DNA from 4 places in the Faecalibacterium sp. An192 genome. Region 1 is predicted to be linked to each of the others. Evidence: predicted binding sites of a transcription regulator. Region 1 holds the regulator's gene; each other region holds the start of a gene.
The links. The regulator HrcA, encoded in region 1, represses chaperone genes, less so after heat shock. The targets are predictions, from matches to a motif close to TGTTAGCACTCNNNNNNNNNGAGTGCTAACA.

Region 2: a site for HrcA is predicted at 1,930-1,960, ahead of B5F27_RS15125 (co-chaperone GroES). Genes of this name have one in related genera too.
Region 3: a site for HrcA is predicted at 5,011-5,041, ahead of clpB (ATP-dependent chaperone ClpB). Genes of this name have one in related genera too.
Region 4: a site for HrcA is predicted at 3,542-3,572, ahead of B5F27_RS01215 (Hsp20/alpha crystallin family protein). Genes of this name have one in related genera too.

Annotation. Positions count from the first base shown of each region.
Region 1 is NZ_NFKB01000010.1:54,424-61,719, forward strand. It holds gene dnaK (molecular chaperone DnaK) at 1-1,452, opposite strand, end outside; gene B5F27_RS05055 (nucleotide exchange factor GrpE) at 1,575-2,231, opposite strand; gene hrcA (heat-inducible transcriptional repressor HrcA) at 2,244-3,299, opposite strand; gene B5F27_RS05065 (stage V sporulation T C-terminal domain-containing protein) at 3,491-4,033, opposite strand; gene B5F27_RS05070 (helix-turn-helix transcriptional regulator) at 4,404-5,027, shown strand; gene B5F27_RS05075 (dipeptide epimerase) at 5,532-6,629, opposite strand; gene B5F27_RS05080 (GNAT family protein) at 6,708-7,211, opposite strand.
Region 2 is NZ_NFKB01000079.1:1,006-8,301, reverse strand. It holds gene groL (chaperonin GroEL) at 1-1,498, opposite strand, end outside; gene B5F27_RS15125 (co-chaperone GroES) at 1,571-1,858, opposite strand; gene B5F27_RS15120 (diacylglycerol kinase family protein) at 2,081-3,055, opposite strand; gene abc-f (ribosomal protection-like ABC-F family protein) at 3,394-4,854, shown strand; gene B5F27_RS15110 (ATP-dependent Clp protease ATP-binding subunit) at 4,859-7,159, opposite strand.
Region 3 is NZ_NFKB01000026.1:12,235-19,530, reverse strand. It holds gene B5F27_RS09115 (malic enzyme-like NAD(P)-binding protein) at 1-1,094, shown strand, start outside; gene B5F27_RS09110 (fumarate hydratase) at 1,107-1,946, shown strand; gene B5F27_RS09105 (Fe-S-containing hydro-lyase) at 1,996-2,550, shown strand; gene B5F27_RS09100 (metal-dependent transcriptional regulator) at 2,661-3,053, shown strand; gene pckA (phosphoenolpyruvate carboxykinase (ATP)) at 3,155-4,744, opposite strand; gene clpB (ATP-dependent chaperone ClpB) at 5,244-7,296, shown strand, end outside.
Region 4 is NZ_NFKB01000002.1:67,353-74,648, forward strand. It holds gene B5F27_RS01195 (UDP-N-acetylmuramoyl-L-alanyl-D-glutamate--2,6-diaminopimelate ligase) at 1-363, shown strand, start outside; gene B5F27_RS01200 (phosphoglycerate dehydrogenase) at 444-1,604, opposite strand; gene serC (3-phosphoserine/phosphohydroxythreonine transaminase) at 1,629-2,711, opposite strand; gene B5F27_RS01210 (BlaI/MecI/CopY family transcriptional regulator) at 3,019-3,438, shown strand; gene B5F27_RS01215 (Hsp20/alpha crystallin family protein) at 3,698-4,162, shown strand; gene B5F27_RS01220 (Hsp20/alpha crystallin family protein) at 4,532-4,996, shown strand; gene B5F27_RS01225 (phosphoribosylaminoimidazolesuccinocarboxamide synthase) at 5,160-6,029, opposite strand; gene B5F27_RS01230 (YitT family protein) at 6,252-7,139, opposite strand.

The sequences.
Region 1 (7,296 bases):
GTCGATGTCGTCCTTGGACATGTTGGTGGAAGCGGTGATGGTGATGTTCTGCTCCTTGCCGGTGCCCAGGTCCTTGGCGCTGACCTTCACGATGCCGTTGGCGTCGATATCGAAGGTGACCTCAATCTGAGGCACGCCGCGGGGAGCCGGTGCAATGCCGTCCAGGTGGAACACACCCAGGCTCTTGTTGTCGCGGGCAAACTCACGCTCGCCCTGCAGGACGTTGACCTCAACCGAGGGCTGGTTGTCAGCGGCGGTGGAGAAGACCTGGCTCTTGTGGGTGGGGATGGTGGTGTTGCGCTCGATGATCTTGGTGCAGACGCCGCCCAGGGTCTCAATGCCCAGGCTCAGCGGGGTGACATCCAGCAGCAGCAGGCCCTTGACGTCGCCCTGCAGAACGCCGCCCTGGATGGCAGCGCCCACGGCCACGCACTCGTCGGGGTTGATGCCCTTGAAGGGCTCGCAGTTCAGTTCCTTCTTGACGGCGTCGTAGACGGCGGGGATACGGGTGGAGCCGCCCACCATCAGGACCTTCTTCAGGTCGGAAGCGCGCAGGCCGGCGTCAGCCAGAGCCTTGCGGACGGGGGTCATGGTGCGGTCAACCAGATCTGCGGTCAGCTCGTTGAACTTGGCGCGGGTCAGGGTCATATCCAGGTGCTTGGGGCCGGTGGCGTCGGCGGTGATGAAGGGCAGGTTGATCTGGCTGGTCATGGCGCTGGACAGCTCGATCTTGGCCTTCTCAGCGGCCTCCTTCAGGCGCTGGGCAGCCATCTTGTCCTTGCGCAGGTCGATGCCGTTCTCGGTCTGGAAAGCGTCTGCCATCCAGTCGATGATGCGCTGGTCGAAGTCGTCGCCGCCCAGGTGGGTGTCGCCGTTGGTGGACAGAACCTCGGTGACGCCGTCGCCCATCTCAATGATGGAGACGTCGAAGGTGCCGCCGCCCAGGTCGTAGACCATGATCTTCTGGTCCTCTTCCTTGTCGATGCCGTAGGCCAGAGATGCGGCGGTGGGCTCGTTGATGATGCGGCGGACGTTCAGGCCGGCGATGGTGCCTGCGTCCTTGGTGGCCTGACGCTGGCTGTCGTTGAAGTATGCGGGAACGGTGATGACGGCCTCGGTGACGGTCTCGCCCAGGTAAGCCTCGGCGTCAGCCTTCAGCTTCTGCAGGATCATAGCGCTGACCTGCTGGGGAGTGTACTCCTTGCCGTCCAGGGTGACCTTCTCGTTGGTGCCCATCTTACGCTTGATGGACGAGACGGTGTTGTCGGGGTTGGTGATGGCCTGGCGCTTTGCCACCTGGCCCACCAGGCGGTCGCCGGTCTTGGTGAAGCCCACCACAGACGGGGTGGTGCGTGCACCTTCCGCGTTGGGGATGACGACGGGCTCGCCGCCTTCCATCACGGCAACGCAGCTATTCGTAGTACCAAGGTCGATACCAATAATCTTGCTCATAAAAATGGCTCCTCTCTCAAAGCTCAGCTTGAAATGTTTTTTGTTGTTTGTTTATCAGTGATCGCAATGTGTTACGGGATTGATTCTATCGGGACTCCCGCCGGGGCGGGAGCTGCGGCAGACTATTCGGCCACCACCACGGTGGCGTGACGGACGATCTTGTCGCCCAGCTTGTAGCCCTTCTGGTAGACGGTGACCACCGTGCCGCTCTCCTGGCCCTCCTGGGCGGGAACCTGCTGCACTGCGTTCATGAAGTTGGGATCGAAGGGCTTGCCCAGCACCTCGATTTCCTCCACCCGCAGGGTCTGAAAGGCTTTGGCGGCCTTATCCAGGGTCATGATGACGCCCTTCTTGTAGTTCTCATCGGTACAGGGGGCGTTGGCGGCCATGTCCAGGGTGTCCAGAATCGGGATGATCTGGTTGACGGCGTAGGAGATGCCGTCGTTGAACTTCTGGTCGGCCTCCCGGGTGGAACGCTTGCGGTAGTTGTCGTACTCGGCAGCCACCCGCAGCAGCTGATCCTTGGCCTGGGCGGCTGCCTTCTCGACAGCGTCCAGCTTGGCCTTGAGGGCCTCGGTGTCCCGGTTCTTTTTGCCGAACCAGCCGTCTTTCTTTTTGGGCTCCTCTTTGGAGCTGTCGGTTTCGGCCGCAGGGGCGGTATCCTCTGCGCCGGGAGCGGCGGCTTCCTGGGCCGCTGCCTCCTCGCCCACCGGCTGCTGATCGGTCTGCTGGGATGCAGAAGTCTCAGCCTCGGGGGCCTTCTTGGTTTCTTCGCTCATCTGCGCGCCTCCTTATGCTTTACGGCCTGCCCGGGGTACGGCGGCCTGGGGTGTATCTTTTCGTTTGCCGGCCATGCCTTCGCCCAGTTCGTCGGCAAAGGCTTCCAGCAGCGGGATGACTTTACTAAAGGGCATCCGGGTGGGGCCGATGAGGGCCACCGAGCCGTACAGGCCGCCGCCCACCAGATACCGGCAGCTGACCACCGACAGACCCGGGATGCGGGGCTCCATGTCCTCGCCCAGCAGGACGCTGGTGCTCTCGGCGGGGGCCGCAATGATGCGGGCCGCCGCGGCCTCGTCGTTCAGGAGGGACAGGACCGTCTGGACCTTGCCCTCCAGCTGGGGCCAGTTGAGCAGGAAGGGCTCGCCGCCCAGATAAACCCGGGGGGTGGCGGATTCCTGCAGGATGGCCGCCGCGGCGCTGATGACCGGCACCAGGGACGGGCTGATCTGGCTGCAAAGTTCCGCCAGCGCCCGGCGGGACAGGTCCACCGCCGCCACAAAGGTCAGATTGTGATTCAGCAGAGCGGCCAGCTCGGCGGCCTTCTCACGGGTGAGGCCGTCCCGGACCCGGGCCACCCGGGTTCGGACGTAGCCGGCGGAAGTGACCGCCAGCACCGCCGCAGCGCTGCGGCCCACCTGCACCACCTCGAAGTGTGCCACGCACAGATCCTCGGCGCAGGGGGTGCTGATGGCGGCGGTGTAGCCGCTCATCTGGGCCAGGGCCTTGACGGCGCCCTGGGCCAGCCGGTCGGGCTCGTGGTCCAGGCTGGCAAAGACGCTGTCCACTCTGGAGCGGGTGACCCGGTCCAGGGGCTGGGTGTCGTCCAGCAGATGGTCCAGATAGTACCGGTAGCCCTTGGCACTGGGTACCCGGCCTGCGCTGGTGTGGGGCTGCTCCAGCAGTCCCAGCCGCGTCAGGGCCGCCATCTCATTGCGCAGTGTCGCGCTTGACACCGCCATATCGAAGTAGTTGGCAAGGACGCTGCTGCCGACTGGCTCGCCTTCTACGCTGTAGAGGGATACGATGGCCCGCAGCACACGCTGCTTGCGCTCATCCATTGCCATGCTGTCCTGCCTCCTTGCTTTTGCTAGTTTGTTTAGCACTCTTTTGTTCTGAGTGCTAAGTTTATTATATGCAAATCCGCGGCGGTGTCAAGGGGGTGGGAAAAAAGTTTTCAATTCTGTCATAAACTCCAGCAAAAAAGGCTGTGCACCCGGCGGACGGGCACACAGCCTGGGGAGGATGGGCGCGCAGCTCACTCCTCCATCTGCTTGGCAAGGAAGGCGGCAGCCACCGAGACGGCCTTCTGGTGGGCGGCGTCGGGTTTTTCGGTGCGGTCGTCGGTGAGAAGGCCCACCGAGCCGGTGACGTCGCCGGCGGCCACAATGGGCCAGGCGCAGAGGATGGCCCGGTCCGAGCCTTCACAGGGGAGGACGGCCTGTTCGGGCACGCCCTCGCTGAGGTAGGGCTTGCGGCTTTCCATCAGCTTTTCCAGAGGCTGGCTGATGCTGCGGTCGGCGATTTCCCGCTTGCCGGCGCCGCTGACGGCGATGATGTGGTCCCGGTCCGAGACAAAAGCGGTCAGGGCGAAACTCTTGTTCAGCACGTCGGTGTACTGGCTGGCGGTGCTGTGGAGCTCGCCGATGGGGGAATACTTTTTAAAGATGACCTCGCCGTCGCCGGTGGTGAAGATTTCCAGAGGATCGCCGCGGCGGATGCGCTGGGTGCGGCGGATCTCCTTGGGGATGACCACGCGGCCCAGCTCATCAATACGGCGCACAATGCCGGTTGCTTTCATGATCTTTTCCTCGCTTTCCTGTTGGTTGGGTTCTGCTGGATAGTATTTGTCATTGGGTGGGAATTATACAGGCCGGGGCAAACACAGACAGGATACCCGGCCGATGAAAGGAAAGCCGCTGCCCGGGAGGGGCCGCGTCTCCTCTCCTGCTCTGTTCCGGAAAAGAAAAGGCGCGGGCAGGTGGAAACGCCGCTTTCGCGGTGGTACAATGAAATCGGATGGAAAACGACCGATCGGGGTTTGTATTTTGCGCTTTTTTGCCTGTGAAAGGCCGCGCAACGGCCGGTTGACACATTGCCACGCCGGCGTGGTGGCGATGCAACCGCATATTCTGCTAAAATGATTCCAGAAAAAGAAAGGAGAGACGGCCATGAACCTGGCGGACAGAATCCAATCCTTAAGGAAAGCAAAAGGGATATCCCAGGAAGAGCTGGCGGAACATGTCGGCGTTTCCAGGCAGGCGGTTTCCAAATGGGAGAGCGGACAAAGCACGCCCGATTTGGAAAAAATCATCACCATGAGCGACTTTTTTGAAGTGACGACCGACTATCTCCTGAAAGGCATCCAACCGGCGGCCAACGACAAAGACGAAAAAACCAGAGAGCTGGCAAGCAGAATTCTCTATATTGCATCCACTGCGCTGATTGTCATTGGATTGCTGTGCGCCTTTGGCGGATGGTATGAACTACAGACCATGGAAACCGTCTGGGGCTCCATGATGATTCAGGTGATTGGGCTGGCCGGCTACTTTATAGGAAGGCTGCTGTCGGCGGCAAAAGCGCCGTTTTATGTGCATTGGCTCAACCTGATGGGCATTGCCTTTATGCCGGTTTCGATGATTACGGGAGCCCTTTCCATCCTTGTTTTTAGACAAGGATGGGTTGCTCCCTATCCCAGCGGGATCTTTCACGATTTCCTTTTTGGGGTGGTGTTTTTGGCGCTGGCCGCGGGAAGCTATGTCCTCCTGAAAAAGAGGGAGCGGGATTCCCGGTGACAAAGGGGGATGAAAAGGAATAGCAAAGCCCGACGGGCCAGTCAACGGTCAAGATGAACGGCGCATACGCGCCGCCGTTGACAGGCCCGTCTGCCTTTGCTGGCTGACCCATAAGGGGCGACAGCAAGGTCTGCTGTCGCCCCTCACGATGATGAAAGGGTACATGAGGCACGAACGGATCCCGTTTCCGCTGCTGGGGATGGGGGCTGCGGACTATATAAGGTATAATGAAAAAATCCCCGCCCCAGAGGAGGCGAGGATTTTGTTTTTATAGCAGGCTTGTGCAGGCGAAAGACCTGGGCCGGGGAATGGGATGATGTGCGCGTACGGTCTCCCCTGTTCAGGCCAATCAATTCATAGAATAAATTATGGAACCCGGGTTTGGTAAAGCGTTGCATCGCACCCGGGCACAGCCCGAACGTAACGAGCGAGCCGGGGCGAAACGGCCCCGCGGAACTGTCGGAGACCCGGAAAGTGTATGGTACACATTGAAAAGCTTTTTGCCTACTTTTTCTCGAAAAAGTAGGAGGGGTCGATGCCGTGGATGCCGAGGCCGGGATCGTCCGAGACGGTGATGAGGCGTTCGTCGAAACGTGCGCCGCCCTGGATGGGATCCACGCTGCACAGGACCGGGCCGTCCAGATCCACCCGGGTGATGATGCTCCGGGCACAGGCCAGCTCTACGGCGGCGTTGACGGCGATTTTCGCCTCCAGCATGCAGCCGATCATGCACTCGACTCCGTAGACTTCCGCCGCTGCGGCAATCCGCAGGGCGTTGGTGATGCCGCCGCATTTCATCAGCTTGATGTTGATGTAGTCTGCTGCGCGGTTCTGGAAAATCTTCATGGCGTCTGCCGGGGAGAATACGCTCTCGTCCGCCATCACCGGCACCCAGCTGTTCCGGGTGACGTAGGCCAGACCTTCCAGGTCGGCCGCCGGCACCGGCTGCTCCACCAGCTCCAGAGCCAGGCCCTTGTCCTGCATCTCGTTCAGGATGCGCACCGCCTGCCGCGGCGTCCAGGCCTGGTTGGCGTCGATGCGGATGCAGACGTCATCCCCTACTGCCTTCCGGACGGCTGCCAGCCGGGCAGTGTCCAGGGCCGGGTCGGCTCCGACTTTTACTTTCAGACAGTCGTAGCCCCGGGCTACCGCGTCCAGGGCATCCCGGGCCATCTCCTCGGGCGGGTTGACGCTGATGGTGATGTCGGTCACCAGGGTGCGGCGCGCGCCGCCCAGCAGCTTGTGCACCGGAATGTGATGCAGCTGGCCGTACAGGTCCCACAGGGCCATGTCCACCGCCGCTTTTGCGCTGGTGTTGTGGACGCCGGCCTTCTGGACCCGGGCGGTCAGGGCCTCGAAATCGTCCACTTCCTGGTTCAGGATCACCGGGGCGATCAGTTCCCGGATGGCGCCCACGATTCCCCCGGCGGTGTCGCCGGTGATGGGGCCGGTGGGGGGCGCTTCGCCGTAACCGATGGCTCCGGTGTCGGTGTGGAGCTCCACCACAATGTCCTCGACGCTGTTCACCGTCCGCAGCGCGGTCTTGAAGGGCACCCGCAGGGGCACCGACAGCCGGCCCAGACGTACCTGTGTGATCTTCATAAGGATTCCCCCTCTTTTCACCAAAAAGGGGACGGCAGCCCGCCGTCCCCCGTGTACAAATCCTTTGGTTTGACCCGCTCACTCCCGCAGGGACTGGCGGATGCCCAGTTTCTGGTAGGCAATGCGGGGCGACCCGTCCGCCACATGGATGATGCCGCAGCGGGAGAACCCGTTGGTCTCCAGCACGTGCTGCATGATCTTGTTGTCGGCGTGGGTGTCGGCCCGCAGGCTCTCGCAGTGCTCCAGACACCAGTCGATGACCAGACGGGCGATGCCGCTGCGGTGGCCGGCGGATGCCAGCCGGTGCAGGGTGCCGTAGGGCCCGTTGCTGAGCCACTCTCCGTCCTCGATCACTTTATAAGTAGGGTCTTCGCCCAGAACAAAGGCAAAGACTGCTTCCAGCTCTCCGTTGATGACACAGACGAACAACCGGTTGGACAAGATGTCCTCCTCGATCAGTTCACGCGAGGGGTAGTGATCCCCCCACTGGGTCGGGTTCCCGTTTTCGGCCATGAACGCCTGGGCCCGGGCGTAAACCTCCATAATCTGATCCAGCTCAAACCGATTTGCTCCACGAAACATGAATCCTCCACCTTCTCTGTCAAACTTGGGGTTGCGTAAGTCAATTCCCTCTCCTGCCGTGCCGGGGGCCAAACGGATGCCGTGC
Region 2 (7,296 bases), on a different contig from region 1:
TGGTGGGATCGACGATGCCTGCGGCAATCATGTCCTCCACAAAGACCTCGTTCTGAGCGTCGAAGCCGTAGTTGGGCTTGCCGGCAGAGACGATCTTGTCGATGATGACGCTGCCCTCCAGGCCGGCGTTCAGGGCGATCTGGCGCAGAGGTGCCTCCAGAGCCTTCAGGATGATGCGGCCGCCGGTCTTCTCGTCACCCTCCAGGGTGTCGCACAGAGCCTTGACGGCAGGGATGGCGTTGATGGGAGCGGTGCCGCCGCCGGCGACCACGCCTTCCTCCACAGCTGCCTTGGTGGCGTTCAGGGCGTCCTCAATGCGCAGCTTCTTGTCCTTCATCTCCACCTCGGTGGCAGCGCCAACCTTGATGACAGCCACGCCGCCGGCCAGCTTGGCCAGGCGCTCCTGCAGCTTCTCGCGGTCGAAATCGCTGGTCGCGGTCTCGATCTGGCTGCGGATCTGGCTGACGCGGGCCTGGATGGCGTCCTTGTCGCCGTAGCCGCCCACGATGGTGGTGTTCTCCTTGCTGACCTTGACCTGACGTGCACGGCCCAGCATCTGCAGGGTGGCATCCTTCAGCTCATAGCCCAGGTCGGCGGAAATCACGGTGCCGCCGGTCAGGGTGGCGATATCCTGCAGCATCTCCTTGCGGCGATCGCCGAAGCCGGGAGCCTTGACGGCCACCACGGTGAAGGTGCCGCGCAGGCGGTTGACGATCAGGGTGGACAGAGCCTCGCCCTCGATGTCCTCGGCAATGATCAGCAGCTTCATGCCGTTCTGGACGATCTGCTCCAGCAGGGGCAGCAGGTCCTGAATGACGCTGATCTTGCGGTCGGTGATCAGGACGACGGCGTCGTCCAGCACGGCCTCCATCTTGTCGGTGTCGGTGACCATATAGGGGCTCAGGTAGCCGCGGTCAAACTGCATGCCCTCGACGATCTCGCTGTAGGTCTCGGCGGTGGCCTTGTTCTCCTCGATGGTGATGACGCCGTCGGCGGTGACCTTCTCCATGGCCTCGGCAATCAGCTTGCCGATCTCGGGGTCGCCGGCAGAAATGGTGCCGACGCGGGCGATGTCATTGGCACCGTTCACCTTCTGGCTGTGGGCCTTGATGGCCTCCACAGCGGCGGCCACGGCCTTGCTCATGCCGCGGCGGATATCCATGGGATTGGCGCCGGCGGCCACGTTCTTCATGCCCTCATTCACCATGGCCTGGGCCAGGACGGTGGCGGTGGTGGTGCCGTCGCCGGCGGCGTCGTTGGTCTTGGTGGCGACTTCCTTCACCAGCTGGGCGCCCATGTTCTCAAAGGCATCCTTCAGCTCGATCTCCTTGGCGATGGTCACGCCGTCGTTGGTGATGACCGGGGCGCCGTACTTTTTGTCCAGCACCACGTTGCGGCCCTTGGGGCCCAGGGTGATCTTGACGGTATTGGCCAGGGTATCAATGCCGGCACACAGTGCCTTGCGGGCGTCCTCGCCCTGCTTAATCTGCTTTGCCATAAGGTATCTCTCCTTTTCAATCAAAAGCGGCTGCGCCGCGAAATGGTCTTATTTTGCAGTGAAAGGGATGACTTACTCCTCCACGATGGCCAGAATGTCGCTCTGGCGCACGATGGTGCACTCCTCGCCGTCCACCTTGACCTCGGTGCCCGAGTACTTGCTGGTGAGGACCTTGTCGCCCACCTTCACGGTCATGACGACTTCCTTGCCGTCCACGGTGCCGCCGGGGCCCACCGCGATAACCTCAGCCACCTGGGGCTTCTCCTTGGCGCTGCCGGTCAGGATGATGCCGCTCTTGGTGGTCTCCTCGGCCTCCACGGTCTTGATGACAACACGGTCTGCAAGAGGAATAATCTTCATAAGTCTTGCCCTCCTATTTAAAAACTCATTGATAACATCTTTGGGGGGAAGGGTTCGGGGAACCGCTTTCCGCTTAGCACTCTGTTTCCCTGAGTGCTAAGAGTATTGTACTCATCTTGAGGGGAAAAATCAAGGGCTTTTGCCCATTTTTTTGTTAAGTTTTTATGACAAAATGCCAAAACGGCCCTGCGCCGTTCCAAATCAGCGCAGAGCCGTCTGTTTTTACCGTGCCGCGGCGGCGCGGGCGGCGGTGAACCGCTCATAGGGGCCCCGGGGCAGCACAATCCGGCCCGCCCCCGGCCGCACCGAAATCTCCAGCTTGTCCACCGGCGCGCACTCCCCGTCCGCCGTTGCGATGACGGGGCCCCGGCCGTCGGCCAGGGTGATGGTGAGCCGCTGCACACGCCGGAAAATCAGGTAGGGCGCCAGGTCGGGGGCGACCTCCTGCCCGGCGAAGTGCAGGCCCTTTTTGTACCGGCTGAGCAGGCTGAGGATTTTCAGCCGGCTCACCTTCCGCACCGCCACCAGTTCCAGCCATCCGTCGTCGGGGCAGGCGTTGGGCGCCGCACGGAAGCCGCCGCCGTAATCTTTGGTATTGCAGACGGCGCACAGCAGCACGTCGTCCTCCAAGGTCTGGCCGTCGGCCTCAAACCGCATCCGCCGGCCCAGCGGCCCGCAAATCTGCTTGACCGCCGACAGCAGATAGGCGGCCTCGCCGTGAAACAGGGGATTTCTGCGGTAATCGGCGGCTCCCAGGGCCACCTGGGCGTCCAGGCCGGCGGCACACACCGCCGCCGACAGGCCCAGGCTGGTGTCCATCAGGTCGATGGGCACCTCCCCGCCCGCCAGCTGGGCGTCCAGGTCCAGAAACTCCTCCTTCACCCCGAAGGTGCGGAGAAAGTCATTGCCGCTGCCCGCCGGGATGCAGCCCACCGCCGCGTTGGGGTAGGGGCTGGCCCCGGTGAGGGCCTCATTAAAGGTGCCGTCCCCGCCGGCGGCAAAAATCCGGACCGGCTCCCCGGACCGGGCAGCCTGGGCCGCCAGTTCCCTGGCGTGGCCCTTGTATTCGGTGCGGCGGATCTCCCAGCCGGACGCCGGAACCCCCGCCCGGTCCAGCGCCGCCCGGGCCGCACGGTCCAGCAGGGCGGTGCGGTCCTGACGTCCCGCCGCCGGGTTGAGCAAAAACAAATAGCGCATCGATGCCTCCCATGGCCTCCCGCCGGGCGGGAGGGTGATGGCACCAGTATACCGTTTTGGGCGGGGTTTGTAAATCCGGTTTTGCCCTTGACAGAGCCGCCCCGCCGTGCTATCCTATCCCTGAAAACAACGGAAAGGGGTGGAAGGATGCGTCACTTTGCCTGCTGAGGATTGAAACCGCGCGGCCGGGCCGGACTGGGCCATGCTGCGCCTGCCTGCAGGAAAAGTGTACCCATCCCTCCCCCCCTTTGTGCTTTGCATAGGGGCAGTGTCTGCCATGTCCGGCCGCGGGAGGTGTTTCCTGCGGCCTTTTTGCTTGCTCAAAGGAGGTCTGCCCCATGGCACAAATTTCCATCGAACATCTGTCCTTCTCCTATCCGTCCAGCTTTGACCCCATTTTCACCGACGTCAGCCTCACTCTGGACACCAGCTGGAAGCTGGGTTTCGTGGGGCGCAACGGGCGGGGCAAAACCACCTTTCTCCGGCTGCTGACGGGCCAGTACGAATACAGCGGCCGAATCGTCTCCCCGGTGGGGTTCGACTATTTTCCCTTCCCGGTCCCGGCGCCGGAACGGCCCGCCGCCGAGGTCCTGGCCCCGCTGTGTCCCGATGCCGCCGGCTGGCAGCTGGAACGGGAACTGTCCCTGCTGGGGGTGCATCCCGGGGCGCTGGACCAGTCTTTCTCCACCCTCTCCAACGGGGAACAGACCAAGGCCCTGCTGGCCGCCCTGTTTCTGCGGGAGGGGCGGTTTCTGCTCATCGACGAGCCCACCAACCATCTGGACGCCGCCGCCCGGGCCAAAGTGTCGGCCTATCTGGGGCGGAAACAGGGCTTTATCCTGGTATCCCACGACCGGCGGTTTCTGGACGGGTGCGTGGACCACATTCTGGCCCTGAACCGGGCCGACATCCAGCTTCAGAGCGGGAATTATTCCGCCTGGCAGGCCGGCTTTGACCAGCAGCAGGCCCGGGAACTGGCCCAAAACGAAAAACTGAAAAAGGACATCCGCCGTCTGGAAGCCTCGGCCCGGCGCACCGCCCTGTGGGCCGGCCGGGTGGAGGCCAGCAAGATCGGGGCGGCGGACAAAGGGTATGTGGGCCACAAGGCCGCCAAGATGATGAAGCGGGCCAAAACGGTGGAGGCCCGCCAGCACAAGGCCATGGAGGAAAAGGCGGCCCTGCTGAAAAATCAGGAGACCGCCGAGCCCCTCCGGCTGGCCCCGCTGGTCCACTTTGCCCCCACCCTGGCGGCCTTTTCCGACGTGACGGTCTGTTACGACGGGCGGACGGTCTGCGGGCCGGTGAGCTTTGAGGTGACCCAGGGCAGCCGTGTGGCCCTGTGCGGCGGCAACGGCAGCGGCAAAACCAGCCTGCTGCGGCTGCTGGCGGGGGAAAACGTCCCCCACACCGGCACGGTCGCCACCGCCCCGGGACTGGTGATTTCACAGGTGCCCCAGAACGCCGCCGGTCTGGCCGGCAATCTGCGGGACTACGCCCGGGCCGAGGGCCTGGACGAAAGCCTGTTCAAAGCCATTCTGCGGAAGATGGATTTTTCCCGGGTCCAGTTTGAAAAGGACATGGCCGGCTTTTCCAGCGGACAGAAGAAAAAGGTGCTGCTGGCCCGGAGTCTGTGCCAGCGGGCCCATCTGTACCTCTGGGACGAGCCGATGAACTTCATCGACTTGTACACCCGCCTGCAGCTGGAGCGGCTGCTGGGAGAAACCAGTCTCACCCTCCTGTTTGTGGAGCACGACGCCGCATTCCGGGAGGCCATCGCCACCCGGACGGTGAACCTGTAACCTTTTATACCGTGGCGGTGTCGTCGGCAATGAGCATCACGCTGCCGTCGGCGGAACAGTCGGCGGTATAGTGGGCGCCGGGCCGGGCCGAGCCGGATGCGATCCGGTCGGCCAGAGCCTGTTCCACCGCACGGTCCACCTGGCGTCGGAGTTCCCGGGCCCCGTAGGGACTGGCGGCTTTGGACGCCAGGGCCTGGCACACCCCCGCGGTATGGGTCAGGGTATAGCCGCTGCGGGCGGCCCGCTGTTCCAGCTGGCCCAGCAGGCGGTCCGCGATGCGGCACAGGCTCTCGGCACCCAGGGGCCGGAACACAATCATTTCGTCCAGGCGTCCCACCAGCTCGGGCCGGAAAAAGCCCTTGGCCTCGGCGATGGCGGCGGCCGACTGCTTTTCAAAGGCGGCCTCCTGGCCGGCGGCAAAGCCCAGGGGCGCAGACTGGCCCGCCAGGAACCGGGCTCCCAGGTTGGAGGTCAGCAGGATAATGGTATTGGTGAAATCCGCCTTCCGGCCCATGGAGTCGGTGAGGCAGCCGTCCTCCAGAATCTGCAAGAGAATATTCTGAATATCCGGATGGGCCTTTTCGATCTCGTCGAACAATACCACGCTGTAGGGACGGCGGCGCACCGCCTCGGTGAGCTGGCCGCCCTCATCGTGGCCCAGGTAGCCCGGAGGCGCGCCCAGCAGCCGGGCCACCGTGTGGGATTCCTGGTACTCGGACATATCGAATTTCAGAAGGGCCTTTTCGCTGCCGAACCAGCTGCGGGCCAGGGCCTTGGACAGGGCGGTCTTGCCCACACCGGTGGGCCCCAAAAACAGCAGCGCCCCAATGGGCCGGCCCGGCTCCCCCAGTCCGGTGCGGCTGCGCCGGATGGCGGCCGCCACCGCCGCCACCGCCTTGTCCTGGCCCACCACTTCCTGGCCCAGACGGAATTCCAGCAGGGCCAGACGTTCCCGTTCGGCCTCCCCTACCCGCTCGGCGGGGACGCCGCTGGACCGGGCCACCACCTGGGCCATGTCCTCCCGGGTGAGGGCGGGGGCGGTACGGCCCTCCCGCTCGGCCCGGATGCGGGCCGCCGCGCAGGCCTCGTCCATCAGGTCGATGGCCTTGTCGGGCAGGCTGCGGCCGGGCAGGTACCGCACCGACAGTTCCACCGCGTCGTCCAGGGCATCCGGCGATATCAATACCCCATGATACCGCTCATACCGCGGCGCCAGCCCCGCCAGGATATCCCGGGCCTGGGCCGGGGTGGGTTCCTCGATCTGGACCCGCCCAAACCGGCGTTCCAGGGCGGGGTCCTTCTGGATATGGGTGCGGAACTCCTGATTGGTGGTGGCGCCGATCATCTGCAGTTCCCCGCGGGCCAGCACCGGTTTCAGGATGTTGGCGGCGTCGATGGCGCCTTCCGCCGCGCCCGCACCCACGATGGTATGGAACTCGTCCACAAACAGGATCACCCCGCCGTCCCGCACCAGTTCTTCCAGCAGGCCCTTGAGCCGTTCCTCAAAGTCGCCCCGGTATTTGGTGCCCGCCACCAGGCTGGCCATATCCAGGGCCAGCAGACGCCGGCCCTGGAGGGCCCGGGGCACGTCCCCCGCCGCGATCCGCTGGGCCAGGCCCTCGGCCAGGGCGGTTTTGCCCACCCCCGGCTCCCCCACCAGGCAGGGGTTATTCTTCTGGCGGCGGCAGAGAATCTCAATCATCCGGTCCAGCTCCTTGTCCCGGCAGAACACCGGGTCCAGGTCGCCTTCGGCGGCCCGGCGGGTCAGGTCCCGGCAATATTTATCGCTGGCCCGGCTGCCTCTGGGCACGCTGGCCGACGCCCGGGGCTGAATGGGCAGGGTCAGCTGGCCCGACAGCTGGCGGCATTCCCGCACCGCCTCGCTGAGCTGCACGCCCATGGACGCCAGCATCACCCCCGCCGTACAGCCTCCATCCTCCAGGATGGCGCAGAGCAGATGCTCCGGCTCGGCCTTGGGCTGGCGGGCGTTCTGGGCGTCGATGAGGGCGTAATCCATGGCCCGCCGCAGTTCCGGGGCCACGTCCTGACGCCGCAGACGCCGCGGCGCACCCTGACGTCCATCCGCCACCTGGCGGCGGACCTCCTGTTCCCGAATATTCTTGCCGGCCAGAAACCGGCTGGCCGGGCCCCGGTCCTGCTGCAATATCGCCAGCAGCAAGTGCCCCGTATCCGCCCGGCTGCACCCGAAATTCCCCGCCAGCTGGACGGTGCTCTCCAGCACCTGTTCCGCCTGGCGCGAAAAACCTTTGCCCCATCCTGCACTGAAATGTTCCAAGAATCCCATGGCCTGCTCCCATCCCGGCGTTGTTCGCCGCTTCGTCAACAACTCCAGTATAGACCGGTCGGGCGGAAAAAAATCAGCTGTTTTTGGCGCAGGAACCCAAACCGGGCAAACATGGGCTTTTCCGGGCACCAAAACCG
Region 3 (7,296 bases), on a different contig from region 1:
AGACCCGGGACGATCTGTCCACCGCCTACACCCCCGGCGTGGCCGAGCCCTGCCGCAAGATTGCCGCCAACCCCGAGGACGTCTACCGCTACACCTTTAAGAACAACATGGTGGCGGTGGTCTCCAACGGCACCGCCGTGCTGGGCCTGGGCGACATCGGCCCCGAAGCCGCCCTGCCGGTGATGGAGGGCAAAGCGGTCCTGTTCAAGCAGTTCGGCGGGGTGGACGCCTTCCCCGTCTGCATCAACGCCCCCGACGCCGCCAGCGTCATCGCGGCCTGCAAGGCCATCGCCCCCACCTTCGGCGGCATCAACCTGGAGGACATCAAGAGCCCCGAGTGCTTTGAGATCGAGCAGGTGCTGGAGAAGGAGCTGGACATCCCGGTCTTTCACGATGACCAGCACGGCACCGCCATTGTGGTGACCGCCGCCCTCATCAACGCCCTGCGGGTGGTGGGCAAGAAGATGGAGGACGCCCACATCGTCCTGAACGGCCCCGGCGCCGCCGGCACCGCCATCATCAAGATGCTGATGACCGCCGGCGCCAAGGACATCATCGCCGTGGACCAGTTCGGCACCTTGTACAAGGGCTGCAACAGCGCCGAGGCCCACAAGAACTGGCTGGGTGAAGTCACCAACCCCCGCCAGATCAAGGGCGGTCTGGCCGAGGCCATTGAGGGGGCCGACGTGTTCATCGGCGTGTCCAAGCCCGGCTGCCTGACCACCGAGATGTGCCGCCACATGGCCAAGGACGCCATCGTCTTTGCCATGGCCAACCCCACCCCCGAGATCATGCCCGACGAGGCCAAGGCCGGCGGCGTGCGGGTGATTGCCACCGGCCGCAGCGACTTCCCCAACCAGGTCAACAACGTCCTGTGCTTCCCCGGCCTGTTCAAGGGCGCCCTGTCGGTGCGGGCCCGGGACATCAACGATTCCATGAAGCTGGCCGCCGCCTACGCCATTGCCGACCTGATTACCGATGAAGAGCGCAGCGACGAGTACATCATCCCCAACGCCTTTGATCCCCGCGTGGCCGAGAGTGTGGCCAACGCCGTGGCCCAGGCTGCCCGGGAGACCGGCGTGGCCCGGCTGTAAGGAGGGAACGCCATGAGAACCATCCCCGCCCAGCGGATCACCGAGGCGGTGGCGGCCCTGTGCATTGAGGCCAACACCCATCTGCCCGCCGACGTGGAAGCCGCTCTGCAGGCGGCCCGGGCCTCCGAGCCCTGGCCTCTGGCCCAGACCACCCTGGGCCTGTTGTGCGACAACCTGACCGCCGCCGGCGAGGCCGGCCTGCCCATCTGCCAGGACACCGGCATGGCCTGTGTCTTTGTGGAGCTGGGCACCGACGTCCACATCGAGGGGGACTTTGAGGCCGCCATCCACGAGGGCGTCCGCCGGGGCTACACCGACGGATACCTGCGCAAGAGCATTGCCGCCGATCCCCTCCGCCGGGGCAACACCGGCGACAACACCCCCGCCGCCATCACCGTCCATCTGGTCAACGGCGAGGGCTGCACCATCACCGTGGCCCCCAAGGGCTTCGGCAGCGAGAACATGAGCCGCATCGGGATGCTCAAACCCGCCGACGGCGTGGAGGGATTCAAGCAGTTTGTGGTGGACACCGTCCGCCAGGCCGGCTCCAACCCCTGCCCGCCGGTGATTCTGGGCGTGGGCGTGGGCGGCAGCTTTGACAAGGTGGCCTATCTGGCCAAGAAAGCCCTGCTGCGCCCCCTGGACGTCCCCAATCCCGACCCCTACTACGCCGACCTGGAAAAGGCCCTGCTGGAGGAAATCAACGCGCTGGGCATCGGGCCCCAGGGCTTCGGCGGCCGCACCACCTGTCTGGGCCTGGCCATCGAGCAGATGCCCACCCATGTGGCCGGCCTGCCGGTGGCGGTGAACGTCTCCTGTCACGTCACCCGCCGGGCCACCGCCCGGCTGTGAACCGCCGGCCCAGCCATTCACCTGTTTACAAGCAAGGAGTCGAACCCCTATGGAATACAAACTGACAGCCCCCTGCACAGCGGAAGACCTGGCCCCCCTGCGGGCCGGGGACACCGTGCTGCTGTCGGGGGTGGTGTACACCGCCCGCGACCAGGCCCACAAGCGGATGATGGAGGCTCTGGACGCCGGCGAGGCCCTGCCCTTCCCCATTGAGGGCAGCGCCATCTACTACGTCGGCCCCACCCCCGAGCGGCCCGGTCAGGTCATCGGCTCGGCGGGCCCCACCACCTCGGGCCGCATGGACGCCATGTCCCCCCGTCTGCTGGACCTGGGCAACAAAATCATGATCGGCAAGGGCAAGCGCAGCGACGCCGTCAAGGCCGCCGTCCAGCGCAACGGCGCCGTCTATCTGGCCGCCCTGGGCGGGGCCGGCGCCCTGATGGCCAAGAGCGTGGAATCGCTGGAGGTCATCGCCTGGCCCGATCTGGGCTGCGAGGCGGTCCGCCGGCTCACCGTCCAGGATATGCCTCTGACCGTCATTCTGGACAGCGTGGGAGGCGACCTGTACCAGGCCGGCCCCGCCGCCTATCTGGCCAGCCTGTAACGGCCTGAAACCGGCCCCCTGACCTTGCGTTACGACGCCGGTTGTGGTACTCTTATCATAATCCCATCATCACCTGCCCGCCGGGCAGAAAACAGGAGGCAGAACCAATCATGACCATCCACCAGTCCGCAGAAGATTACCTGGAAACCATCCTGATGCTGACCGAGCGTCAGGGCAAGGTGCGCTCCATCGACGTTGTCAATGAGCTGGGCTTCACCAAGGCCAGCGTCAGCATCGCCATGAAAAAGCTGCGCGAAAACGGCTACATCGCGGTGGACGGCGAGGGCAATCTGACCCTGCTGCCGCCGGGCAAGGAAATCGCAGAGCGGATCTACAGCCGTCACCGCCTGCTGACCCACTTCTTTATGCAGCTGGGAGTGGACGAAAAGACCGCCGCCGAGGACGCCTGCAAGGCAGAACACATCCTCAGCGAGGTCACCCTGGAGAAAATCCGCCAGCGCGCCCTCCTCACCGACGCCGAGAGCACCTGCCAGGGCGAATAAGTCCCCGTCGTTTCCACAGCGCCAAAAACAACAAAAAGCCCGCCGTCCCGAAAACCAGGACGGCGGGCTTTTTTATGATTCAGATTGGATGGAAAAATCCCTTACTTTGCCTTGGGGCCAGCGTTGGCGATCTCAGCGGCCATGTGGGGATACTTCTTGGAGAAGTTGTCCTCGAACATCTTGGCCAGCTTGTTGGCCTGCTCGTCGTAAGCAGCCTTGTCAGCCCACATGCCGCGGGCATCCAGCATCTCGGCGGGCACGCCGGGGCAGCTGGTGGGATAGTCCACGTTGAAGACGTCGTGATGCTTGAACTCCACGTTGTCAAAGTCGCCGTTCAGAGCAGCGGAGACCATGGCGCGGGTGTAGCTCAGCTTCATGCGCTTGGCGCCTGCAGCTGCGCTGCCGCCTGCCCAGCCGGTGTTGACCAGGTAGACCTTGGTGCCGTAAGCATCCAGCTTGTCGCCCAGCATCTTGGCGTAGACCTGGGGATCCATGGGCATGAAGGGCTCGCCGAACAGGGTGGAGAAGGTGGGCTGGGGCTCGGTGATGCCGCGCTCGGTGCCGGCCAGCTTGGAAGTGAAGCCGGTGACGAAGTGGTACATGGCGGCTTCCTTGCTCAGGCGGCTGATCGGAGGCAGAACACCGAAGGCGTCAGCGGTCAGGAAGATGACCACCTTGGGGATGCCGCCCTCGCCGGGGATCTGAGCGTTGGAGATGTAGTCCACGGGGTAGCCCACGCGGGTGTTCTCGGTCAGGCTGTCGTCGTCAAAGTTCAGCTCGCGGGTCTCGGGGTCCATGACCACGTTCTCCACCAGAGAACCAAACTTGATGGCGCGGAAGATGTCGGGCTCGTTCTCCTCTTTCAGGTTGATGCACTTGGCGTAGCAGCCGCCCTCAAAGTTGAAGATGCCGTCGGGGCTCCAGCCGTGCTCGTCGTCGCCGATCAGCTTGCGGGCGGGGTCAGCAGACAGGGTGGTCTTGCCGGTGCCGGACAGGCCGAAGAAGACGGCGGTCTCGTGGGTCTCGGGATCCATGTTGGCCGAGCAGTGCATGGGCAGGACGTTCTCCTTGGTCATGACGTAGTTCATGGTGGAGAAGACGCTCTTCTTGATCTCGCCGCTGTACTGGCTGCCGGCGATGACGATGAGGTGAGCCTCATAGTCGATCATGATGGCGGCCTCGCTGTTGACGCCGTCCACAGCGGGATCGCACTTGAAGCCGGGGGCCACCAGCATGGTGTAGTCAGCCTCGCCGTACTCGGCCAGCTGCTCTGCGGTGGGGCGGATCAGCAGCTGGTGGATGAACAGGTTCTGGCTGGCCAGCTCATTGATGATGCGGAACTTCTTGGTGTACTTGGGGTCTGCGCCGGCGTAGCCGTCAAAGATGAAGATCTCGCGGCCCTGCAGGTAGGCAGCCACTTTGCCCTTGATGGCGTCGAACTTCTCGCGGCTGATGGGGCGGTTGACCTTGCCCCAGGCGATGTCATTGTGCACACCCTCGGTGTCCACAATGAACTTGTCGTTGGGCGAGCGGCCGGTGTACTTGCCGGTGGTCACCACCAGGGCGCCGGTCTTGCTCAGGCTGCCCTCGCCGCGGCGCAGTGCAGCCTCAGTCAGCTGTGCAGGGGTCAGGTTGCGGTACACGGCCTTGGGGCCAATGATGCCGTATTTCTCAATGCCATACGTTTCCATTGCTTACGTCCCTCCGTTTAGTGTTTATCCATAGACAAGACGCCGCCCTGCATCCCGCCAGGCGGCACATACCTATCTGGTCAGTGTAATTATACCACATTTTTCCCGCACATTACAAGGGCACAAGCCGCTTTTTGGATGCTCCCACAACAAAAGGGGCAGAGATTGCCAAATGTTTGTCTATCTCCCCGGCAGGCGTAAACTTTTTGTGAACATCCGGTTTTCCGGCCCTTTCCCCTTGACAGAAAGGCGGGAAAGGGCTATACTCTTAGCAGTCGTAAGGCTAGAGTGCTAAAACCGTTCAGGAGGTGCGCTCCATGATTCAATTCGTTTGTACATCCGCCCCTTTGGGGTCGGGTTTCTTTCTCCCGCCGCCGTGTTAGCAGCTGCGTCGCAAGAGTGACAAAGTCACGCTGCACCGCCGGCGGAATCATCCACTTTACGGCATCACTGCACCCCCGCGTGCGCCGAGCGCACCGGTGAATGGAGGGAAGCTTTTATGAATACCAATCAATACACCCAGAAAACCATCGAGGCCATCCAGGCGGCCCAGCAGCTGGCTGTGGAGTACCAGCACAACGCCCTGGAGCCCGAACACCTGCTGCTGGCCATTGCCAGCCAGGAAAACGGGCTGATCCCCCAGCTGCTCCAGAAAATGAGCGTGGACACCGGCAGCTTCACCGCTGCCGTGGCTGAAAAGCTGTCTGCCCTGCCCCGGGTGTCCGGCTCGGGCCGTGACCCCGACAAAATCTATATCTCCCAGGCCGCCGACAAGGCCCTGAGCGCCGCCGCCCGGGAGGCCAAGGCCATGAAGGACGAGTTCATCAGCGTCGAGCATCTGATGCTGGGCCTGCTGAGCGAGACCACCAGCAACACCGCCGAACTGTTCCGGGCCTTCGGCATCACCAAGGACAGTTTCCTCAAGGTGCTCAGCTCGGTGCGCGGCAACCAGCGCGTCACCACCGACAACCCCGAGGAGACCTACAACGCCCTGCAGAAGTACGGTCAGGATCTGGTGGATCTGGCCCGCAAGCAGAAGCTGGACCCCGTCATTGGCCGGGACCAGGAGATCCGCAACGTCATCCGCATCCTGTCCCGTAAAACCAAGAACAACCCCTGTCTGATCGGCGAGCCCGGCGTAGGCAAAACCGCCATCGCCGAGGGCCTGGCCCAGCGGATTGTCCGGGGCGACGTGCCCGAGAACCTGAAAGACCGGACCATCTTCAGCCTGGACATGGGCGCTCTGGTGGCCGGCGCCAAGTACCGCGGCGAGTTCGAGGAGCGGCTCAAGAGCGTGCTGAACGAGGTGAAGAAGAGCGAGGGCAAAATCATCCTCTTCATCGATGAGCTGCACACCATTGTGGGCGCCGGCAAGACCGACGGCGCCATGGACGCCGGCAACCTGCTGAAACCCATGCTGGCCCGCGGCGAGCTGCACTGCATCGGCGCCACCACCCTGGACGAGTACCGCCAGTATATCGAGAAGGACCCCGCCCTGGAGCGCCGGTTCCAGCCGGTGCAGGTGGACGAACCCACCGTGGAGGACACCATCTCCATCCTGCGGGGCCTGAAAGAGCGGTATGAAGTGTTCCACGGCGTCAAGATCAACGACAGCGCCCTGATTGCTGCCGCCACCCTCAGCGACCGGTACATCACCGACCGCTTCCTGCCCGACAAGGCCATCGACCTGGTGGACGAAGCCTGCGCCATGATCAAGACCGAGATGGACAGCATGCCCAGCGAGATGGACGACATGGCCCACAAGATCACCCAGCTGCAGATCGAGCAGGTCAGCCTGAAAAAGGAGACCGACGCCCTGAGCCAGAGCCGGCTGAAGGACATCGAGCGGGAGCTGGCCGAGCTGCAGGACAAGTTCAAGCAGATGAAGGCCCAGTGGGAAAACGAGAAGAACGCCATCGGCAAGGTCCAGACCCTGCGGGAGCAGATCGAGCAGACCAACGCCGCCATCGAGAAAGCCCAGCGGGAGTACGACCTGAACAAGGCCGCCGAGCTGAAATACGGCCGCCTGCCCGAGCTCCAGAAGGAGCTGGCCGCCGAGGAAAAACTGGCCGCCGAGAAGAAGGAGGCCAGCCTCCTGCGGGACCGCGTCACCGACGAGGAAATCGCCCGGATCGTGGCCCGCTGGACCGGCATTCCGGTGGAGAAGCTGGTGGAAGGCGAGCGGGAGAAACTGCTCCACCTGGACGATGTGCTGCATAAGCGGGTCATCGGCCAGGACGAGGCCGTCACCAAGGTGAGCGAAGCCATCCTGCGCAGCCGTGCCGGCATCGCCAACCCCAACCGGCCCATCGGCAGCTTCCTGTTCCTGGGCCCCACCGGCGTGGGCAAGACCGAGCTGGCCAAGGCCCTGGCCGAGAGCCTGTTCGACGATGAAAAGAACCTGGTTCGGATCGACATGACCGAATATATGGAGAAATTCAGCGTCAGCCGCCTGATCGGCGCGCCTCCGGGATACGTGGGCTATGAGGAGGGCGGCCAGCTGACCGAGGCCGTCCGCCGCAAGCCCTACAGCGTGGTGCTGTTCGACGAGG
Region 4 (7,296 bases), on a different contig from region 1:
GTGGTGGTGTTCGGCTGCGGCGGCAACCGCTCCAAGCTGCGCCGCTACGGTATGGGCGAAATCTGCGCCAAGATGGCGGATTTCTCCATCCTCACCGAGGACAACAACCGCTTTGAAAAGGTGGAGGACATCCTGGCTGACATCCGTCAGGGCATGGTCAAGGGCAACCCCGACGCCAAGTTTGTGGAGATTCCCGACCGTCTGGACGCCCTCCACTATGCGGTGGATCACGCCCAGCCCGGCGACCTGATCGCCGTCATCGGCAAGGGCCACGAGACCTACCGCGACCGGATGGGCGTCAAGACCCCCTTCCTGGAGCGGGAGCTGCTGGAAGAGTACGCCAAGGAAATCGGGCTGGAATAATCCCATAAAAATACCCCCGGGCCGCTGCGGTGTGCAGACAGCCCGGGGGCTTTTTGGGTAATGGAGGATAGTGAGATTTATCACAGGATGCGAACCCGGATGACGGCCGGGATTTCATCCAGCTTTTCTTTCAGACCGTTGTCCATGGGACCGGTGACATCCAGCATGGTGTAAGCCATGTTCTTCTTGCTCTTGTTCACCATGTTCTCGATGTTCAGGCCGGCGGCAGTGGTCAGAGCCGTGATCTGGCTGATGACGCCCGGCTCGTTCTTGTGGATGATGCAGACCCGCTTGCCGCCGGCGCGGGGCTGCTGGACGTCGGGCATATTCACCGAATGGGTGATGTTGCCGTTGCGCAGATAGTCGCTCAGCTCCTGGGCGGCCATGATGGCGCAGTTGTCCTCGGCCTCCGGGGTGGAGGCGCCCAGGTGGGGAGTGCAGATGACGCCGGGATTGTTCAGCAGCTCCTCGGCGGGGAAGTCGGTCATGTACTGGGCCACCTTGCCGCTCTCCAGAGCTTCCAGCATGGCGGCATTGTTCACCAGCTCGCCCCGGGCGTAGTTCAGGACCTTGACGCCGTCTTTGCACAGAGCCAGGGTCTGGGCGTTGATGGTGTCCTTGGTGGTGGGCAGGTAGGGAACATGGATGGTCAGGTAATCGCACAGGGGCAGCATGTCATTCAGGTTGACACAATGCTGCACGCGGCTGCTCAGGTTCCATGCGGCGTCAATGGAGATATAGGGGTCGTAGCCGTAGACCTCCATGCCCAGCTCGATGGCGCAGTTGGCCACCCGGGAACCGATGGCGCCCAGACCGATGACGCCCAGCACCTTGCCCGAGATTTCATTGCCGACAAACTGCTTTTTGCCCTTTTCCACGTCCTTTTTCAGGTTGGGGTCGCCAGCCAGGCCCTGGGCCCAGGCCGAGGCCGCCGGAACATTGCGGCTGCCCGCAATCAGCATGCCCACCACCAGCTCGGCCACCGCGTTGGCGTTGGCGCCGGGGGTGTTGAACACCACGATGCCCTGCTCACTGCAGCGGTCCAGGGGGATGTTGTTGACGCCGGCGCCCGCCCGGGCGATGGCCAGCAGGTTGGGCTTGAACTCGGTGTTCAGCAGGTCGGCGCTCCGCACCAGGATGCCTTCGGGGTCCTCGGCGTTCACCGACACCTCAAACAGGTTTTTGGGCAGTTTGGCCAGGCCCACCGGGCTGATGGCGTTGAGAGTCTGAATCGTAAACATGGGTGTATTCCTCCCTGGAAAAGCTCAGGCGTTGTTCTTGCGGAAGGTCTCCATAAAGGCGACCAGCTTGTCGATGCCCTCGGCCGGCATCGCGTTGTAGATGGAGGCGCGCATGCCGCCCACCAGGCGATGGCCCTTCAGGTTGACAAAGCCTGCCTCGGTGGCCTCCGCGCAGAATTTCTTGTCCATGTCGGGGTTGGGGCTGGTGAAGGTGACGTTCATGGTGCTGCGGTAGCGGTGCTCCACAGGGTTGGTGTAGAAGTCCTGGCTGTCCAGATAGTCATACAGGACCTTGGCTTTGGCCTCGTTGATCTTCTGCATCTCGGCCAGGCCGCCCACTGCGTTCTCCAGGTAATCCAGCACCAGGCCGGTCATATAAATGCACCAGCAGGGCGGGGTGTTGTACATGCTGTCCTTGCCGATGATGGTGGTATAGTTCATCATGGTGGGGACGGTGTCGGCGGCGTGGCCCAGCAGGTCCTCCCGGATGATGGCGATGGCCATGCCGGCGGGGGCGACGTTCTTCTGAACGCCGAAGTAGATGCAGCCGTACTGGCTCACATCCACCGGGCGGGACAGGATCATCGAGCTCATGTCCGCCACCAGGGGAATGTTCTCCACCTGGGGGATCTCCACATACTGGGTGCCGAAAATGGTGTTGTTCTGGCAGATGTGGATGTAGCTGGCGTCGGGGTTATAGGGGATGGCCTTGACGTCCGGAATATAGGTGAAGTTCTTGTCCTTGCTGGAGGCGACGATGCGGGCCTCGCCGAACTTGGCGGCCTCTTTGGCGGCCAGGTTGGAGAAGTTGCCGGTGACGATGTAGTCGGCCTTGCCGGTGGTCATGAAGTTCAGGGGCACCATGGCGAACTGCTGGGTGGCGCCGCCCTGGAAAAAGCCCACTTTATAGTTGTCAGGAATTTGCATCAGGCGGCGCAGGGAGGCCTCGGTGTTCTGGATGATGTCGTCAAACCACTTGCTGCGGTGGCTCATCTCCATGACGCTCTGGCCGCTGCCGTGGTAGTCGAGCATTTCGGCCTGTGCCTTTTTCAGGACTGCCTCAGGCAGCATGCTGGGCCCGGCGCTGAAATTGTAAACTCTTGCCATGATGAATTCCCTCCGTCTGTATGATTCAGATTGCTCTGTGTTGGCGTGTTTGATGGTACAAAGTATAAAGGTTTTGGGACGGCAAAAACAAGAGCTCTTTTGCACAAAAAAGACCGGTGCAGACAAGCAGTGAAAGCGCAGAACACACAAATGTGTGTCATGTAAGGACAAAAACAAATACAAATGTAGTAGAATGGCCTAAAATGCCCATTCCAGGCCCAAAAACACCCCTTGCCACCCAGGCTCAGGTCTGTTATACTGAGTAAAACTACTACAAATGTAGAGATAAGAAAGAGGGGATTTTGGGATGTACGGCATACCGGAGCACTGCAAACCGCTTTCAGCGGCGGAGGAACAGGTCCTTTTGGCCCTCTGGGAGGCGGCTCCCGCCTCCCGGCGGGACATTGGCCGGAAGCTGAAAGAGAAAGGCTGGGCCGACGGGACCCTGCTGACCTTTCTCAGCCGGCTGGAGGCCAAGGGCTGGGTGAAGGTCACCCGGAACGCCAACTATAATATCTATACCCCCACCATCACCCGGCGGGCCTATGGGGTCTATTGTATGCGGGAGCGGCTGGACACCCTGTTCGGCGGGGATCTGGCGGCGGCGGTGCGAGCCCTGGTCAGCGAGTCGGGGGCAGGGCCCAGCCAGCTGGAACAGGCCGGGGCGGTCATCGAGGAGATGAAAGCCCAGGCGGAGGAGTACGACAGCTACGACGCATTTTTCTAAGTATGTGAGGTGCGGCCGGGCAGAGTGAGCAAAAAATACGCAATAGCGTATAAAACAGCGAGAGATTGCATGAGATGTGAACAAACTGTGTCTACAAAGTGAATTTTAGCAGTCAATGCTTGACAGCGCTAAAAGTCCGTGTTATAGTATAGCTGTGCTCAGGAGGAAGGGCACCAGAGATCCAAACAACCTCCGGTTCCCATTCCGCCGGGAGCAAAGCTCAGCCCGTTTCGGGGCTGTTTGATTGGAGGTTTGACTTATGCTTCTGCCTGCTGTTTTTCATGAGAATCTTTTCGATGATTGGTTTGATCCGTTCTTCGATGATATGGATCGCGAACTGAACCGCGAATCCCACCAGGTTTTTGGCAAGCGCGGCGCGAACATGATGAAGACCGACGTCCGGGACACCGGCAGCGCCTATGAGGTGGCCGTGGATCTGCCCGGCTGCAAGAAAGAGGACGTCAAGATGGAGCTGGAAAACGGCTATCTGACCATCCAGGCCGTCCGCAGCCACAGCCACGACCAGACCGACCAGAATGGCCGCTATGTCCGCCGGGAGAGCTTCTCCGGCACCTGCGCCCGCAGCTTCTATGTGGGCGAGGATGTGAAGAAAGAGGACATCCACGCAAAATTTGAGGATGGGGTGCTGAAATTCTCCCTGCCCCATCCCCAGGTCCAGCAGCAGCTGCCCGCCGCCCAGCAGAATCTGATCGAGATTGAGTAACCAGGCGGCGCGTTCCGAAAACGCATCAAAATGCCCCCGAGAGACCGAAAAGCCTCTCGGGGGCGTTTTTGTGTCCGGAGATGCGAGCGGAAGGAATGCGCAAGCGCTGGACAGAGTGCGGACGTGAGATAAAAAACGCGTACAGAAAAGAAAAAGTGTGCATCCTGTCGGAAAATGTGACAGGATTATGAAGAAAGAATTAACTTTAGCACTCTGCACTTGACAGTGCTAAAAATGCGTGCTATACTAAGGCCGTGGTCAGGAGGAAGGGCCCCGGAGGAAACCAAAGAACCCCGGCAGAGGCCTTCCCGCCCTGAGAATTTCAGATGATATACCAGCCCCTGAGGGCTGTGATAGGAGGTTTGACTTATGTTACTGCCTGCTGTTTTTCATGAGAATTTGTTCGATGACTGGTTTGATCCGTTCTTCAGCGATATGGAGCGGGAGCTGAACCGCGATACCCGCAACACCTTCGGCAAGCGGGCATCCAACATGATGAAAACCGACGTGAAGGAAGTCGAGAACGGCTATGAGATGGATGTGGACCTGCCCGGCTGCAAGAAGGAGAACGTCAAGATGCAGCTGCAGGACGGTTATCTGACCATCCAGGCCGTCCGCAGCCACACCACCGGCAACGAAGGCCAGAATGGCCGCTACGTCCGCCGCGAGACCTTCTCGGGCACCTGCACCCGCAGCTTCTATGTGGGCGAGGAGATCAAGAAGGAGGACATCCACGCCAAGTTTGAGGACGGTGTCCTGAAGATCACCCTGCCCCGTCCTGAGGTCAAGAAGCAGCTGCCCAAGCCCAACAGCAACCTGATCGACATTGAGTAAGGCCCGCAGGGCTCCACCAAAGAACCATCCGCCCCCGGAAGGCATCCAGCCCTCCGGGGGCTTTTGTTGTCTGTGGATGGAGGGCGCGCCTTTGCATCCGGGCATAGAAAAACCCGCCTGCGGCGCGGGGCCAGACAGGCGGGGGAGGAGCATTTTTAAAGACTTACAGCTTGGTGCCGGTCAGCAGCTCGTAGGCCTCCAGGTACTTGTCGATGGTCTTGTCGATGACGTCCTGGGGCAGCAGGTAGTCGCTGTCGGGATTGGCCTTCAGCCAGTCGCGGACAAACTGCTTATCGAAAGAGGGCTGGCCGTGGCCCGGCTCATAGCCCTCCAGGGGCCAGAAGCGGGAAGAATCGGGGGTGAGCATCTCGTCGCCCAGCACCACGTTGCCGGCCTCGTCCAGGCCGAACTCAAACTTGGTGTCGGCAATGATGATGCCGCGGCTCAGTGCGTAGTCGGCGCACTTCTTGTACAGGGCGATGGTGTAATCACGCAGCTTGGCGGCGTACTCCTCGCCCTTGCCGGGGAAGTGCTTCTCCAGCACGGTGATGCTCTGCTCGTAGGAGATGTTCTCGTCGTGGTCGCCCAGGTCGGCCTTGGTGCTGGGGGTGTAGATGGGCTCGGGCAGCTTGTCCGACTCCTTCAGGCCCTCGGGCAGGGTGATGCCGCAGACCTTGCCGGTCTTCTGGTAGCTGGCCCAGCCGCTGCCGGTGATGTAGCCGCGGACGATGCACTCGATGGGCAGCATGGTCAGCTTGCGGCAGAGCATGCTGTTGCCCTCGAACTGGGGCTGACGGAAGAACTCGGGCATATCGGCGGTGTTGACCGAGATCATGTGGTTGGGCAGCAGGTCCTTGGTGTAGTCGAACCAGAATTTGCTCATCTGGGTCAGGACGGTGCCCTTCTTGGTGATCTTGTTCTTCAGGATCACGTCAAAGGCGGAAATGCGGTCGGTCGCAACCATCACCAGGGCGTCGCCCACGTCGTAAATCTCGCGGACCTTGCCCTCTTTGAAAGGCTTGTATTCAGTCATCGAAAAACACTCCTTCTTCTTTCAAGCGGCCGCCGGGGCCGCGATCATTCTTACGGCCTTATTGTATCATATCTGCCCCGGTTTGACTACCGCCAGAACGGTGGAGTTGCTGCCCGGTTGGGTGTGAATTCTGGTGAAAACTGCAAAAAAGCCGCCCTTTTGGACGGCTTTTTTTGCGAATAAGTATGACTTTGCCGGCTTTGGGCAGCCGGCGAAGGCGGGTCAGTTGAGGGCGCGGAAACCCTTGCCGATGATCTCGCTGGAGTTGACGATGGTGATGAAAGCGTGGTTGTCATTGGTCCGCAGGAAGTTGCGCAGGCGGGCGGCCTCGCGGCGGGTCAGGACAGTGATGATGACGGTCAGATCCTTGCCGGTGTAGGCGCCCTGGGCGTCCTCCACGGTGGCCGAGCGGTGCAGGTCGTCCAGAATGAAGTCGATAATGTCCTCGGGGTTGGAGGTGACCACCGTGCACACCTTGCGCTGGTTGATGTTTTCAATGACGCCGTCCACCACAAAGGACTTGCCGATCAGGCCCAGGATACAGTACAGGCCGGTGGACACGCCGAAGATGGCGGCTGCGCCAATGATAATCAGCACGTCGCTGACCATCAGGGCGGTGCCGATGTTCAGGGATGAATGCTTGGTAAGGATCAGGGCAACAATATCGGTGCCGCCGGTGGAGGCGCCGATGTTGAAGACAATGGCGGCGCCGATGGCGGGCAGCAGCACGGCGAAGATCAGTTCCAGCAGCTTGTCGTCGGTGAAGGGATGGGGCATGGGCCAGATGGCCTCGCACAAAGAAACGTAAAAGGACAGTGCAAAGGAGGAGAACACCGTCCAGCCCATGCAGCTGATGCCCAGGAACACAAAGCCCAGAACCACCAGGATCAGGTTCAGCACCCACATGAAAAAGCCCACGTTGAACTGGGGGAACAAAGCCGACAGCAGCACCGACAGGCCCGATGTGCCGCCGAAGGCGAAGTGGTTGGGGGTCTTGAACCAGACAATGCCCAGGGCCGTCAGGATGAGGCCCAGGTTCAGCAGAACAAAAAAGCGGAGGTTTGCAATCAGTTTTTCCTTTTTAAAAGCGTCTTTGACTAGATCCATCATAATTTTGTTTCCTCGTTGCACAGTGCTTTCCAAAGCACAGAAAATTTCACACCATGCAGAACTATACGATACTTCATGGCGGATGTCAAGCATTCTGCACGAATTACCGGCAGAAAAAAACCGGGCGGTGAATCAAAAGAGAAAACTGGGTCCGTCC